2 linked regions of the Prosthecobacter debontii genome follow. The protein of the gene in region 1 interacts with the protein of each later gene in a pairwise test. Links are inferred from orthologs where the notes say so. Each region holds a gene or a part of one and is shown in the gene's direction. Other genes may lie near its edges.

Region 1 (7,131 bases):
GCAAGGCCGAGCAGACCATCGAGATAGAAGCCACCTTTGAAGTAAGTGCCGTAGAAAGCCGCACGATAGCTGTCGGCCTCAATGTCACCGCCGTTGACCAAGCTGGTGTCCATATTCATGTAACCGCCCATGATGCCCAGAGCCAGGCTCTCGTTGACCAGATAGTCGGCACCGATCATGGCACCGAACATGTCGAAGTCATAGCCTGCGGCATTGGAGGTGCTGCCGACGTTGGCATTGCCTCCCAGACCCTGGAAGAACATGTTCCACCGGCTTTCCTGGCTTTGATAAGCTGGGGCAGGTTCCTCCACAGATTTTCCACCGGCGGAGGCCGTGATGGTCTGGCTCTCTTTATCCCCCATGGGTCTTCTGGCACCCATGCGCACATAGTCCAGATGTTGGATGATGCTATCGGCCTGAATTTCTGCCGCGTGAAAACCCATCTGGAAGATGGCCGTCATCTCCTCAGGGGCGATCAGTTCATAGGCGGCTGCCAAGGTGCCGATAGCTTGGCCGTTGAGGAAGGTGAGCAAGCCTCCTGCATTCCCGGCATTCAGCGCTGCAAAACCTTCGAGCCCCACGGCCACGGATGTTTGATTGGAGGTTAGGCCCGGCACGGAGGTGTAGGGATCACGCACCCAATTCACTGTGGCGGCATTCACATCATAAGTGATCGTGGGATAAAGCAGCGTGTCTCCTTGGCTGTAAACGAAGGTCTGATCGAACTCTGTATTGTAGATGGTGGCCACGGGGAAGTTGGAGGCAAAGGAGCCTGTCAGTCCGCCCGTGGTTTGAATGATGGTCTGGGAATCGCCTGTTGGATTGCCATTCCAGGCCGCTTCAGGGACATAGGTGCCGGTATCATCATACAGGGTGACGATACCGCCCGTGAGATTGCCTGTGCCAGTCACATTGAAGTGAGTGTAGGTCCCTAAAGCGGTGCCTTGCAGGTGCAGGCTGAGCTCGCCGCCGCTTTGCACGAATCCGCCGACATTGATTTGAAGAATCTGGCCATCCAGCGTGTCCACAGTGCCCTGCTGGATCTCTAAGGTGCCGGTGCCAAAGGCCGTGGAGGTCAGAGCCAGAGGAAGCGGATTCCCCACCAGCACCGTGCCGGGGGTATTGATCAAAGTGCCACCGGCAAAGGTGTTGGTGCCCAGAAGGATGGTCGTGCCTGTGCCCGTGATTTCCATGCTGCCCGCGCCGCTGATGACGCTGGCGGCCGCTTGGGTATTGGTGTTGGCGGAGATCCAGTGGACTTCACCATTGTTGAGGATGTCGTTACTCCAGATGCCCCCTTCGGCGAGGTTGATGTGGAGTTCGCTGCCGGGATTCACCGTCACATCCGAGGCATCGTTGAGGGAGCCGCTGCTGCCATCGCCGACTTGCAGGGTGCCGCTGGTGACCACCGTGGCCCCGGTGTAGGTGTTAGTGCCTAGCAGCACTACGGTGTCCAAGGTGTCAATTTCCACATCACCCGTGCCACTGATCACGCTAATTGCTGCCTGGGTATTGGTCCCGGCTGAAATCCAGCGCACGTCGCCGTTGTTGAGGATGTTGTTGCTCCAGATGCCCCCATCCGCCAGATTGATTTCCAGCGTGGCCCCTGCATCCACAGTCACGAGCGAGCTGCTGGCAATGGAACCTCCGGAACCATCACCGATCCGCAGAGTGCCATCTGCGACGAGCGTGGCACCCGTATAAATATTATCTCCAGACAGAAGCAATAAACTGCCGCCGTCTTTGACCAAGCCAACGCTGCCTGAGACGATGCCACTGATGACCAGGCCATCGATATTGTTCACTTCAATGGTGTCAGATCCACTTGCCAGCACGAGGTCAGACCCGATGGTCACCAGCCCCGCGAGGGCATTCACTTGAATCGCAGGCAACACGCCTGTCCCAGAGATGGTCAAGGTGCCTGTCCCGCTGATGCCGACCGCCACAGGATCATTGATGGTGAGGCTAGAAATTTCAGTATCTGCCGTCAAGACGGTGTTTTGATTTGCTGGGATAATGCCCGTGACGGAGAAAACCACATCGGCCCCGGCAGAGAGGTTTTGGTTCACGGCACCAGTGGTATCGGGTGACCAGTTAGCATCCTCCCAGTTAACACTGGAGCTGCCATTCCAAAATTGGGTCTGAGCTTGGCTTTCTTTAGTCAAAAGTGCTAGAGATGATAGAAGAAAGCAACTGCCTAGCAGTGTTTTGGGGACCCATAATCTAGAAGGGTTTTTCCTCTTTCTGGCCAAATTGGCAGCGGGAATCGAAGAGTTAATCATGACAGTTATGGTTATTCGGTGTTTGGGTGCCTCCGATGTTTAGATGACAAATCCGTCACAGATTTACCGGGAGGCACCAACCGTTCGACCTGGCTGCCAAATGTGGTTGTATGATTGTTTGATCTGAATCGCTAAAAAAACCTTATGAGACCATCCGTATTTCATTGGAGAGCGGTCCGGTCTTTCCTTTGTCAAAAGTGTTTGCGGAGGGGCATTGAACATTTCATCTCTGCTCATGCCCAAGCCGCCTCCAACCGCCCGTCAAAATCGTCACTCGTCTTCCAGCACGGGACAAATCCGGGTGTATGATGAAGATGATCTGGGCAGCCTCATGGAAGGCGTGGAAAGCCCTCTGGTGCTCATCTTGGACTGCGTCCAGGACCCGCATAATCTGGGGGCCTGCCTGCGCACCGCCGATGCCGCTGGCTGCACCTGTGTGGTGATGCCCAAAGACAAATCCGCACCCATCTCGGAGACCGTGATGCGCGTCTCCTGCGGGGGCGCGGAAAACGTGCCGCTGGTGCGAGTGACCAACCTCGCTCGGGCCATGGAAAAGCTGAAAAAGCTCGGCATCTGGATCGTCGGCACCGCCGATGAAACGAACCAGTCACTCTACGACATCGATCTGAAAGGCCCGATCGCCATCGTCATGGGCGCGGAAGGTGACGGCATGCGCCGCCTCACCGGTGAGCATTGCGATTTCCTCGCTCGCATCCCCATGTCAGGCTCAGGCCGAGTGCCCTGCCTGAACGTCTCCGTGGCGACAGGAGTGAGTTTGTTTGAAGCCGTGCGCCAGCGTCAGGTGAAGAAGTGAGGGATTGCATCGCTTCCATGGGTATGCGAACACCTACCTATGGCGCCTCCTGTCCTCTACATCATCGGCGGTTGCAATGGTGCCGGGAAGACAACCTTTTCCCGTGAGTTGTTGCCTTCGATTGGGATTAAACGCTTTCTCAATGCGGATGAGATTGCCAAGGGATTGTCTCCGCTGGATCCTACCTTGGTTGCTTTCAAGGCTGGGCGGCTCTTATTGGATGAGGTCGAAGGTCTGCTAGTGGCCAAAGCCAGTTTTGCCATTGAGTCCACCCTCAGCGGTAAAACCTACGTCTCTCTTATTCGGCGGGCCAAGGAACTGGGCTATCGGTTTGTGCTGCATTACCTGACGATTGGATCGTATCAGCAGGCCATTGAACGGGTGCGTCTGCGTGTCGGCCTGGGTGGTCACCATGTGCCGGATGCCGATGTTGAGCGTAGGTTTCAGCGCAGCTTGCGGCATTTCGTGGAGGACTACCTGCCTCTTGCCGACGAGTGGCATCTGTGGGACAATACCTCGCCACCTTCGGTTGAAATTCTTAACTCTCAGCAGGATACAGCAGACACGGTTCAGCACTGGATTCAGCAAACCAAGCTTATGGAAACTCCACCGCGCCCTATTTTAGAATCCACACGGATTGGCCTGGAAGCTCATCAGCGTGCCACAGCTAAGATGCTGGACTTCTATAAGCGCATGGGAATCAAGGTGACACCGCAGATGACGCTGGCTCCTGAGCGGAAGAAGCGGGCCAAAAAGCAGGCTTAATCACAATCCCGCTTTTCCCCTCGACTCACCACCCTTCTCACTGCTTAATTCTCCGGCGATGTCGGACCCTTATGAGATGGATGGCGAAATTCAGTCTGCGGTGAATTCCATCGCGGCATTGAGGCAAGCGCTCAATGAAGTGTTGTTTGGTCAGGAGGAGTTGATTGACCTCGTGCTCTGCGGGGTGATCGCTCGTGGACATGTGCTGCTAGAGGGCCTGCCAGGACTGGGCAAAACGGAGCTGGTGAAAGGCTTGGCCAAAGCCCTCAACCTCACCACACGCCGGGTGCAATTCACGCCCGATCTGCTACCGGGAGACATCACGGGCAATCCAGTGCTTCAGGAAGTGGAGGGCCGTCGTGAGTTTGTCTTCCAGCCGGGGCCGATCTTTACCAACCTACTCCTGGCGGATGAGATCAATCGCGCTTCACCCAAGACGCAATCGGCTTTGCTGGAAGCGATGCAGGAACGACGTGTCACCGTGCTCGGCCACACGCACACCTTGCCAGATCCCTTCTTTGTTTTGGCAACCCAGAACCCGATTGAACTGGAAGGCACCTATCCGCTGCCGGAGGCGCAGGTGGACCGCTTCCTTTTCAAGCTGGAGGTGCTGCGCAACAGCGCGGAGGTGCTGGCACGCATCGTGGCAAATCGTGAGTTGGGGATGGAGCCGGAGGTGCCGGCCATCACGACACGAGAAGAGTTTGCTCAGATTCAACAGACCGCACGGCGCATTTTTCTGCCGGAGATTGTGGCGGATTACATCGCTCGCATTGTCGATGCCACGCATCCGGGGCAATCCAAAGCCGCTGAAGGAGTGCGCTATGGAGCTAGCCCGCGAGCTGCCTTGAGCTTGGCTTCCGCAGTCAAGGCGCGTGCCTTAATGCATGGCAGGCCCAACGCGAGTTTCGAAGATGTGCAAGCCCTGGCTCCGGCGGTGCTGAACCATCGTGTGTTGCTGGACTATGCCGCACGCATGGATGGGCGCAGCAGTGCCTCCGTGGTGCGGGCCATCTTGGCCGAAGTGCCGGTGCAGAAACTGAGTGTGCCTAAAACCCTGAAGGAGGCGGCATGAAACACTGGTTTCTTATGGTTAGTCTCGGCTGGGTGGCCCATGCTCACTCACAGGACGTCATTACCGATGATTTTTTGGACAAAGGCCTAGGTTCTCGCTTGGCCATCCGCAGCGTCTTTGATCCGATGCCGCCGGCAGGTTATGCCCCGGTGCGGATCGTTGCCACCAATGGAGCGTCGGCCGACAGTGTCTGGCGATTTCAATTCAGTTCTGAAACGCAGGACTATCGGCGCAAACAGAGCCATGTGAGCACGTTGAATCTCCCCGTGCCTGCTGCTTCCACCCAATCAGCAGTCTTTCTGGTGCCGTTGGTGGCGAATTACAGCAATGGCTCTGGCTATGGCAACAACGGCCATGCGCTGAACATCGAATTCTCTGGAGGCGAGGTGAGGAAGTTTTCGGCCTATGATAACCGCGTCAGTGAATTTGCAGCGGTCGCGATTAGCAAACCATTGGCGGATGGCAGTCTATCCGCGCTGGAGGAGGAGGTCGAAAAGCTGAACAAAGCGGGCAGTCGCTATTACGGCGAATCGATTTTTGGCAGCCGATTCACGGCGGAAGATTTGCCGGAGGATTGGTTAGGTCTAAGCGGTTTTGATTTCATCATGCTGACGGACCTGGAGTGGCAAAAGGTATCGCCGGGTGTGCGTATGGCTCTACTTCAGTGGTGTAGGTTTGGTGGAGCCCTGCATTTTTATTACACTGGCGCTCGACCCGCCTCGCTGCCTCCCGACAACCCCGCGTATGGTCTGGGTGAAATCCAGAGCTATACCTGGAACGGCAGCAAGCTTCCGGTCAAGGAAACCGTCAAACGCTACCGAGAAGAGAACTCGCACTTCAGTCAGCTGATTGAAGGTCATGCGAAGAATAAAAAGTGGGGGCTTTTGCAGGCTCTAGGGACACGCAATTTTAATTCCTGGCAGGTTGTCGCCTTCCTGGTCATTTTCGGTGTCTTGGTCGGCCCGGTGAATCTGTTCATCTTGGCTCCTTCGGGGCAGCGGCATCGGCTCTTCGTGACCACACCGTTGCTGTCGCTCGGGGCCAGCGCCGTCATGGTGGGACTGATTCTTTTCCAGGATGGTATCGGTGGAAAAGGTGCCCGGGTGACGTTCATCGATCTGGAGCCTGCTGAGGCGACGGCTTATGTCGTGCAAAAGCAGTTTGCCCGCACCGGCATGTTGTTGGGGTCCAGCTTTGAGGTCAAGCAGCCGGCCTTGATTGAGCCTCTGGCTTTACCGTCTTCGCCCTGGGTGAAATTGGATTTTTCGGATGCTTCACAGCCCGTTAACCTGCGTCAGGAGGGTCCGCTGCGCAGTGGAAATTACTTCCAGAGCCGCGCGGAGCAGGCGCAGATGATCCGTGCCTCCATCTCCACCCGAGCTCGCTTGGAGCTTCAACCCGGAGCTTCGCCTGAGGGCCCCCCGGTGGTGGTGTCTGCACTCGGATTCACGGTCGAAGAGATGTTTTATGTGGATGCGGGTGGCAAGGTCTGGTCTCTGGCCTCGCCTCTGGCAACAGGCCAAAAAGCTGCTCTGACTCCAGCCACCATGGATCAGCTGACCGACTGGTGTGCCCGACGAGGTGAGGCGTTGGCTGTGAAGACGCTTGGCAAGTATTTGACGGAGCCTCGCAATCACTTCTTCGCTTCGGCTCAAGCCGCCCCAGGGTTCACTCAAGAGACGCTCCCCTCCATCCGCTGGCAGCAGAATGAGGTCCTCGTTCATGGCAGCCTTCCTCCCCCCTGACCCTATGCATCAGCCCGCATCCCCAGCCCTTGAGATGGATCGCAGTCAGCCTGCGATTTGGGTGGAAAATTTACATCGTTCCTTTGGCCAACTTCAGGCCGTGCAGGGAGTCTCTTTCCGCATTGATCACGGCAAGGTGGTGGGGTTTGTCGGGGCCAATGGCGCAGGGAAAACGACGACCATGCGTATCCTCGCTACCCTGGACTACCCCAATGCGGGCATGGTGAAAATCGGCGGGCATAATGTGGTGCATTATCCAGAGAAAGTGCGTCGTTTGTTAGGCTGGATGCCGGACAGCTTTGGCACTTACGAGCACATGACCGTGCTTGAGTATCTGGACTTTTACGCACGTGCCCTGGGCTACAAAGGCCAGGAGCGCCTGCAGCGCATTCAGGAAGTGATGGACTTCACCGATCTCACGCCGCTGGCAGATCGCATGAGCAACAAGAT
Region 2 (7,208 bases), on another replicon or contig:
GCCGGTGACTCGGGAAATGACAGTGCCATGTTTCAGATTCCCGGTGTGCGAGGCATCGTGGTCGAAAATGCCCAACCCGAGTTGGTGGAGGCAACGCTCGGCCAGGAATGCTTCCGTGCCCAACGCATCTGTGCCGATGGAGTGCTGGAAGGCCTGTTCCATTATGGCGTCATTCCGAATGTCTGCTCGCTCGAAGCGACCCATGAACCCCGGCATCGACACTTCGAGCCAGAGATCCGCCAACTGCTCAATGAAGCATCTCCGGAGGCACTGACGCCGGAAGATCGTGCCTATCTTCAGACCGCCTACCAGAAAGCCATCGCCGCGCTGAAGAAGAATATTACGCCCATGGGTTTCTCGGCCTGTTCGCTGGATGACAACGAGACTCGCGGCACGGATGCCAACTATCGCAGCGTCTGGGCCCGCGATGGGGCCATCACCATCATCGCCTCATTGAGCCTTGATGATCCTGACATCCGTAACTGCCAGCGGCAGACTCTGCGCACGCTTCTTTCTCAAGCCTCCCCGCACGGTCAAATCCCCGCCAACGTGCGAATCGCCGACGGTGCGCCGGACTACTCAGGCGTCGGCGGCATCTGCTCCATCGATGGCGGGTTATGGGTCATCATCGCGGCTTATGAATACTATCGCGTCACCCGTGAGACCTCCTTCATCCGCGAGCACTTGCCCATCCTGCAGCGTGCCATGGACTGGCTGACCGCCCATGATTCAAACTACGATGCCCTTCTCGAGATCCCCGAAGCAGGTGATTGGACCGATCTGTTTGGACGGTCTTACAACGTCTTGGTGGATCAGATCATCTGGTATCGCGCCAACATCGCCTTTGGCCGCCTGCTAGAGTCCTTGGGGCAAAGCAAACGCGCTGGGGAATACCTGCGCTGGTCACAGAGCATCAAGATGGCCATCCTCCAGAGATTCTGGCCGACTACTGCCCTGAGCCCCAATAGCACGCGCACCTTTGCCGACATGCAGTTTAGCCTGGGAGACACCGCCTATCTGTTGGCCCAAGTTACCCCCTTCGACTTCAACTGGCGCTGCGATGTCTATGGCAACATCCTGGCCTTCCTATTCAACGTCCTCGATGTAGAACGTGCCCGCCATGCCTTCCGTTTCATGTGGGGGGTCGGGGTGAATGAACCGTTCCCAGTGACCAATCTCTATCCCGTGGTAGCGCCAGGCGATCCCGACTGGAAGCCCTACTACGCCGTCAATCTGCTGAATCTACCCAACCACTACCACAACGGGGGCATTTGGCCATTCATCGGGGCCAAGTGGGTGCAATTCATCGTCCGTCTTGGAATGCGCCCCCTGGCCCTGCAAGAACTCCTGAAACTGGCGCGCCTGAACCAGCGTGGCGTGCAAGGCGAGTGGGAGTTCAATGAATGGGCCCACGCACGCACTGGCAACCCCATGGGGAAAGCCTATCAGGCGTGGTCTGCCGCCGAGTTCATTCTGGCCTGTCATGAGGCCGGTCTGGATGAGAATTGACGGCAAATCCCTCCCACTTTGGATTGCAGACTCCAGAGTCTTTTTTTACACCGTAGGAAGCGCTCCAATGAGAAGCTAGTCCATGGCACGGAATTTGCCTCTTTTCTGACAAGCCAAACTGCTTGACCGGTTCCTCGGAAACGGGCTTACTGATCACGTTAGAAATGGCCCGCCCGTTCTTTTCTAGCGTGTCATTCGCGTCTGCTGCGAATCCCTTTCAGTTTGCTTTCCCATTTCTGCATGAATGTTTTTTCCCCCCGGTCCTTTCTTCTCAAGCTCATCCTGGGTGCGGCTTTCCTTCTGGCACCACTGGTTCAAGCCTTCGATACGGTGATTCTCGATCCGGGTCATGGTGATTTCGACCGCGGAGCCGCCATCGGTTATGTCTATGAAAAGCATTTGGCCTTGGATACAGCACGCCGGGTGGAGCAGCTTCTGAGAAAAGCTGGTCTGAAGGTCATCATGACTCGGAGCCGTGACGTCTTTATTCCGCTACAAGACCGCTCCGCAGCCGGGAATCGCTACGGCAATGCGATCTTCGTCAGCATTCATTACAATTATAACCGAGGAGGCAGTGGAAGTGGCGTGGAAACGTTCTACCACCATTCCAAAGGCTACACGCTGGCCGCTTATATCCAGGCCTATCTGGTGCAGCGCACCCACATGAGCAATCGGGGCGTCAAACACGCCAGTTTCCATGTCATCCGAAAAACTGAGCGCAATCCCGCAGTGCTGGTGGAATGTGGCTTCGTTAGCAATCCCACGGAACGAGCTCGCATGATGACTGGAGAATTTCGCTCTAAAATTGCCGAGGGCATCGCCCAGGGGATTGTCGCCTACCGCAAGGCCAAATAACTTTTTCAACGACCGCCATGCTGGTGACTTGCCGCCAGATGCAGGAGATGGAGAGCCGAGCTTTTGCCTCTGGCCTTGATGCTGCTGACCTTATGGAGCAAGCCGGGCAGGGCATTGCCAGGGTTGTGCACCAGTTTTTTCCCGCGGCCGGCACTTTGATCCTCTATCTAGGCTCTGGCAACAATGCCGGTGACGCACTGGTGGCCGCGCGTGAATTGCAGGGCGATGGCTGGGACGTAAAGATCCGGGCCAGTGTCCCCCTGGATGAGATGAAGCCTTTGCCGAAGAAGCACTGGCGGAGCTTAGGGCGTGCCGAGGTCCTGGAATCTGCGCCCACGGCAATGAGCAGGACACCCATCGTGCTATTGGATGGTCTGGTAGGCATCGGAGCCCGAGGGCCTCTTCGCCCCAGACTGCGTGAACTGGCCGCCGAGATGAACTCGCTACGCCCACGATCAGGTGCACAAACCGTCGCGATAGACATCCCTTCGGGGCTCGATGGCGATGCAGGGATTCCTGAAGCGGACTGTGTTATGGCTGATATCACGGCCACGATCGCCGTGCCCAAGCTGGGTCTCTTGGCAGACTCAGCCATTCGGCATGTAGGGCGGCTCGCTCTGGTCCCTCTACCTTCGCTTGTGGCTTTTGCTGAAGGCGAATCTTTAGACAGCTCAGACCTGATTACGCCTTCACAATTGAGGCCCTGGCTGCCACGTCGGGCCTTTGATATGCATAAAGGCCAAGCGGGGCGCGTGGGCATCATGGCAGGTTCTCGAGGTTATTTCGGGGCGGCTCAACTTGCCTGCCACGCAGCACTCAGAGCAGGAGCCGGGCTGGTAACATTGCTGGTGAAACCTGATGCTTATGACATCCTCGCTCAACGTGTGCCTGCGGAAGTGATGGTCAAACCGGTGAAAGACTATCGGGAAGCACTGGACCTACGTTTTGATGCCCTAGCCATCGGCCCTGGGCTAGGCCTGACCTATCAGGACGAATATCTGGACGTGATTCAGCAGAGCACGGTGCCGATGCTGCTGGATGCGGATGCGCTGACAGCGTTGGCCTCTCATCCGGAGATTCTTTCCAAGGTCCAAGCGCCGTGCCTGTTAACCCCGCATCCAGGAGAAATGGCTCGGCTCATGCCTGAGGGCGGCGTTCTCAGCCGCGCTGACCAAGCCGAAACTTGGGCTCAAGCCCACCTTCAGCAAACCCTGCTTCTGAAAGGTTCTCGCACCGTCATCGCCCATGCCGGCGAACACACACGGTTCAACACCACAGGTCATCCAGGCATGGCCACGGGAGGTATGGGGGATGTGCTGACGGGTGTTTGCGCCGCCCTGCTGGGACAGGGCCTAACCACCTATCACACGGCAGCGCTGGGCGCTTGGTTGTGTGGTAGAGCGGCAGAGATTCATGCCCTTTCGCAGGCCCAGGAAAGCACCCTGCCCACCGATGTCATTCAATGCTTGGGTCAAGCTTGGCAGGGTATTGTGACAGGAGAGGTCTTTTAAGTCGAAGACAGACTCATTATGTCCATTCACTCATTTCGTAGAGCGTGGGATTGCGGACTGGCTGGCGATTGCCTGACATGATCTTTTTCACCTGTGCAAAGAGTACATCCCCCTCGGCTCCAGCCATGTCTCCGAAGGTGGCCTCCAGTTTTTCAGGGTCTTCACCCGCCTCGAGCCGCTTCACCATTTCACGGAGTTCTGAAGGTGTTTTATCACCCATGATATCCGTCATTTTTCTCATGAAATGCCCAAGCTGCTTAGGATCGGGATTCTCGGCATCAAGCACTCCCATTTCAACCTCCATATCCGCCATCAGGGCATCCATCTTGGCATCATCTAGGCCTGCAAAGGGGTCCCCCTCAGTTGCCTCCTGGGCATTGCCGACAATGGCGAAGCGAGAGACTTGCTTCACCATCTGAAACGCCGGGTTGTCAGGACACTTGGGCACCTTGCTGCGATAAGCTAAGCTGCGGGCCAAAAACTGATACACCGTGTGGTTTTCCGGGCAGTAAAACTCGTAGATCGGCATGGCTTCAGGAAAGATCGCGGTTAACCGATAAAGCGGACCTGCCCATCTGGCAACGATCACTCAGTCGCTTTGAGGCCGTCCTCAATTCGAGAGCGTACTTTTTCATCAGCAGGCTGAAGATCACGGGCTTTTTCAAAGTATTCACGTGCCTTGGTCGGCTCATGCATTTTCAGATACACTTGGCCGATGTGTTCAATGATTTCAGCATCCTCAGGCTGGAGTTCTTTGATCAATCCCACTGCCCGCTGCAACTCCGTCAAAGCACGTGGATATTGACCTGTCTTGTAAAGCCACCAGCCAAGACTATCCACATACGCAGGATTATCAGGCATGAGGTCATTGGCATGCCGAATCAACTCGCCTGCTTTTTCCAGATGACGGTCCAGCTCCAGCCACATGTAGCCGAGATAGTTCATCGTATTGGCCGCGGCTTCGACATCATCTTTGGGCGTCAACGTGATGGATTTCTCAAAGATCTTGCCCGCGTCTTCGTGACGGCCTCCGCGCTCGAGAGTCATGCCATACTGAAAGTAGAAGCGATGATTGATGAGCTCGCCCTGGCTGTTGGAAGCGAGGCTATCAGCCTTCTCGAAGGATTGTATCGCCTTGTCCCATTGCTGAAGGGAACGTAGCGCTAAGGCCGCCTGCACATGAAACATGGCTTGGTCAGGGAAAAGCTTGATGCTGCGCTGAGACAACTGCACCACTTTTTCAAAGAGTTGGGCGCGCAGCATCAACTCCCCGAGATAAAGGTAATCATCCCCTTCTCCTCCCCCGAGCTGAATGGCGGCTTCATAATAGGTCGAGGCCTTGTCAAACTGATCTCGTGCCTCATAAGCGCTAGCCAACAGGCGTAACTGCTCGACATCATGCGGATCGGTCTGCACCACGGCTTCGAGTTCAGCCAATGCTTTGTCTTTATCACCGAAAGCATCGTGCAACCGATAGAGGAGCTTGCGGGCCTGGAGATTACCGTTTTGAGCCACCATCTTTTCACACAGGGCTCTAGCTTCCTCCAGTTGGTTGCTCAGAAGGTAGTATTGAGCCACCTCCATCTGAACAGCTTCATTTTTTACGCCTGGAGCACTTCTCAGCGCCTTTGCATAGAAAGCATTGACCCGCTTAGCGTGTTCTTCACGCATCTCCGTCTGCCCCAAAGGCCAAACCTGCTGAGCCGCTCGCCCTAAAGTGAGCCAAAAATCTGCCTTGGAGACCGTCTGACCCAATGCCTTGTCCAGAATGGCCATGGCGGCATCACGGTCGCCCTGCGTGAGATAGGTCACGGCAGCAAAGCCGTAAACCTGAGCATTTTGGGGAAACTTTTGCAGCGCTGTTTCCAGGGTCTGACGAGCTCGATCATTCTCGAAAGGATCGTCGGGGGCGTAAGTTGCACAAAAACGCGCCAGATTGAGATAGGGCTCCGGGATACCCGGGCTGATTTCTACGGCTTTTTGTAGAATCACCAAGGCCTCTTGGCGTCCACGGAAGCTATACGCCAACTCAGCCGTATGCATGGCTAAATCAGGATTGGCTGGATCAACAGCCAGGGCCGCCAGATAATGATCCAAGGCCTCCCGAAGCTTTCCGGTATTTTCAAACTGAAGCGCACTGGAATAATGCGCCAGAGCCGCCGCCACACGCTCACCTCCCGGCTGGAGCTGGAACGCCTGCGGGCTTGAAAGGGGTGGAAAAGACAAATCCGCCTGCTCCATGGACTGACGTGCACCTCCACAGAGGGGCAACATTAGGCCGAGCAGGCAGACTCGAAGCGGGTAAAAACCGCCAGACATGGCACCCCCGTTAGCGAATCGAACAGTTCTCTTCGCGAAACGGAGGCACATCATGTGACCGAGGTTAGCGCTTAGGACTTATAGCGCAAACGCTTCTTGTGGCGGTTCGCACGCATGCGCTTCTTACGCTTGTGCTTATTGATTTTAGTCTTTCTGCGCTTTTTCAGCGATCCCATGTCTGTGTTCTCCTGTTTTCTTGTGGTATCCCTTAAGGGATGACTTTGTTCAGCGGGTATTCCACGATGCCCTCGGCACCGAGAGATTTGAGTTGCGGGATGATCTCCCGCACGACGGTTTCCGCAATCACCGTCTCAACGGCAACCCAGTCCGTGTTGGCGAGCTGGGAAATGGTAGGTGAGCGCTCCGAAGGGAGCACCTTCAAAACTTCAGCCAGCACAGAGGCGGGCACGTTCATTTTGAGTCCGACTTTTTCGCGAGCCTCAAGTGCGCCGCGAAGCAGCATCACCAGAGTCTCCATTTTCTTCCGCTTCCATTCATCCTGGTAAGCGGCCTTACTGGAAACAAACTGCGGATAGCTGACCGTGAGCGTATCCACAATGCGCAGCTTATTGGCCCGCAGGGAACTCCCGGTTTCGGTGATATCCACGATGGCATCCACCAGTTCAGGCACCTTCACTTCGGTGGCACCCCAACTGAATTCCACCTCAGCCTTCACTCCGTTTTTCTTCAGATACTCCTGCGTAAGACCAACGGCCTCCGTAGCGATCCGCTTACCTTCCAAGTCTTTGACGGACTGAATGGGGGAATTCTCTGGAACGACGAGTACCCAGCGAGTGGGCTGCTTAGTTGCGCGGCTGTAGTTAAACTCAGCCAAGACTTCAACGACGGCTTTGTTTTCCTCGATCCAGTCTTTGCCTGTGATTCCGCAGTCGAGGAATCCATGATCGACATATCGGCCCATTTCTTGAGCGCGCAGCAGGCGCAGTTCCAGTTCAGGATCATCCACGGCAGGACGATAGGAGCGGGAGGAAACAACGATGTTGAACCCCGCCC

What was found.
Region 2: the proteins of rlmB (region 1) and B5D61_RS15725 interact in binary tests that used the Escherichia coli proteins (3 or more experiments, as listed by UniProt). The link is inferred for Prosthecobacter debontii from one-to-one orthologs.

Annotation. Positions count from the first base shown.
Region 1 is NZ_FUYE01000001.1:471,551-478,681, forward strand. Bases 1,488-4,306 are described here. They hold rlmB (23S rRNA (guanosine(2251)-2'-O)-methyltransferase RlmB), read left to right. Parts: upstream 1,488-2,517; coding sequence 2,518-3,096; downstream 3,097-4,306. Other genes in these bases: B5D61_RS01990 (autotransporter family protein), read right to left, coding at 1,488-2,165; B5D61_RS02000 (ATPase), read left to right, coding at 3,136-3,861; B5D61_RS02005 (AAA family ATPase), read left to right, coding at 3,920-4,306. In the rest of the region: more of B5D61_RS01990, read right to left, coding at 1-1,487; more of B5D61_RS02005, read left to right, coding at 4,307-4,936; B5D61_RS02010 (hypothetical protein), read left to right, coding at 4,933-6,681; B5D61_RS02015 (ABC transporter ATP-binding protein), read left to right, coding at 6,686-7,131. UniProt on the Escherichia coli protein: Specifically methylates the ribose of guanosine 2251 in 23S rRNA.
Region 2 is NZ_FUYE01000010.1:147,584-154,791, forward strand. What follows is about bases 1,733-4,628. They hold B5D61_RS15725 (NAD(P)H-hydrate dehydratase), read left to right. Parts: upstream 1,733-2,381; coding sequence 2,382-3,875; downstream 3,876-4,628. Other genes in these bases: B5D61_RS15720 (N-acetylmuramoyl-L-alanine amidase family protein), read left to right, coding at 1,750-2,364; B5D61_RS15730 (FmdB family zinc ribbon protein), read right to left, coding at 3,892-4,404; B5D61_RS15735 (tetratricopeptide repeat protein), read right to left, coding at 4,461-4,628. Also shown: B5D61_RS15715 (HAD-IIB family hydrolase), read left to right, coding at 1-1,509; more of B5D61_RS15735, read right to left, coding at 4,629-6,194; B5D61_RS27085 (AURKAIP1/COX24 domain-containing protein), read right to left, coding at 6,266-6,370; hisG (ATP phosphoribosyltransferase), read right to left, coding at 6,403-7,208. UniProt on the Escherichia coli protein: Bifunctional enzyme that catalyzes the epimerization of the S- and R-forms of NAD(P)HX and the dehydration of the S-form of NAD(P)HX at the expense of ADP, which is converted to AMP.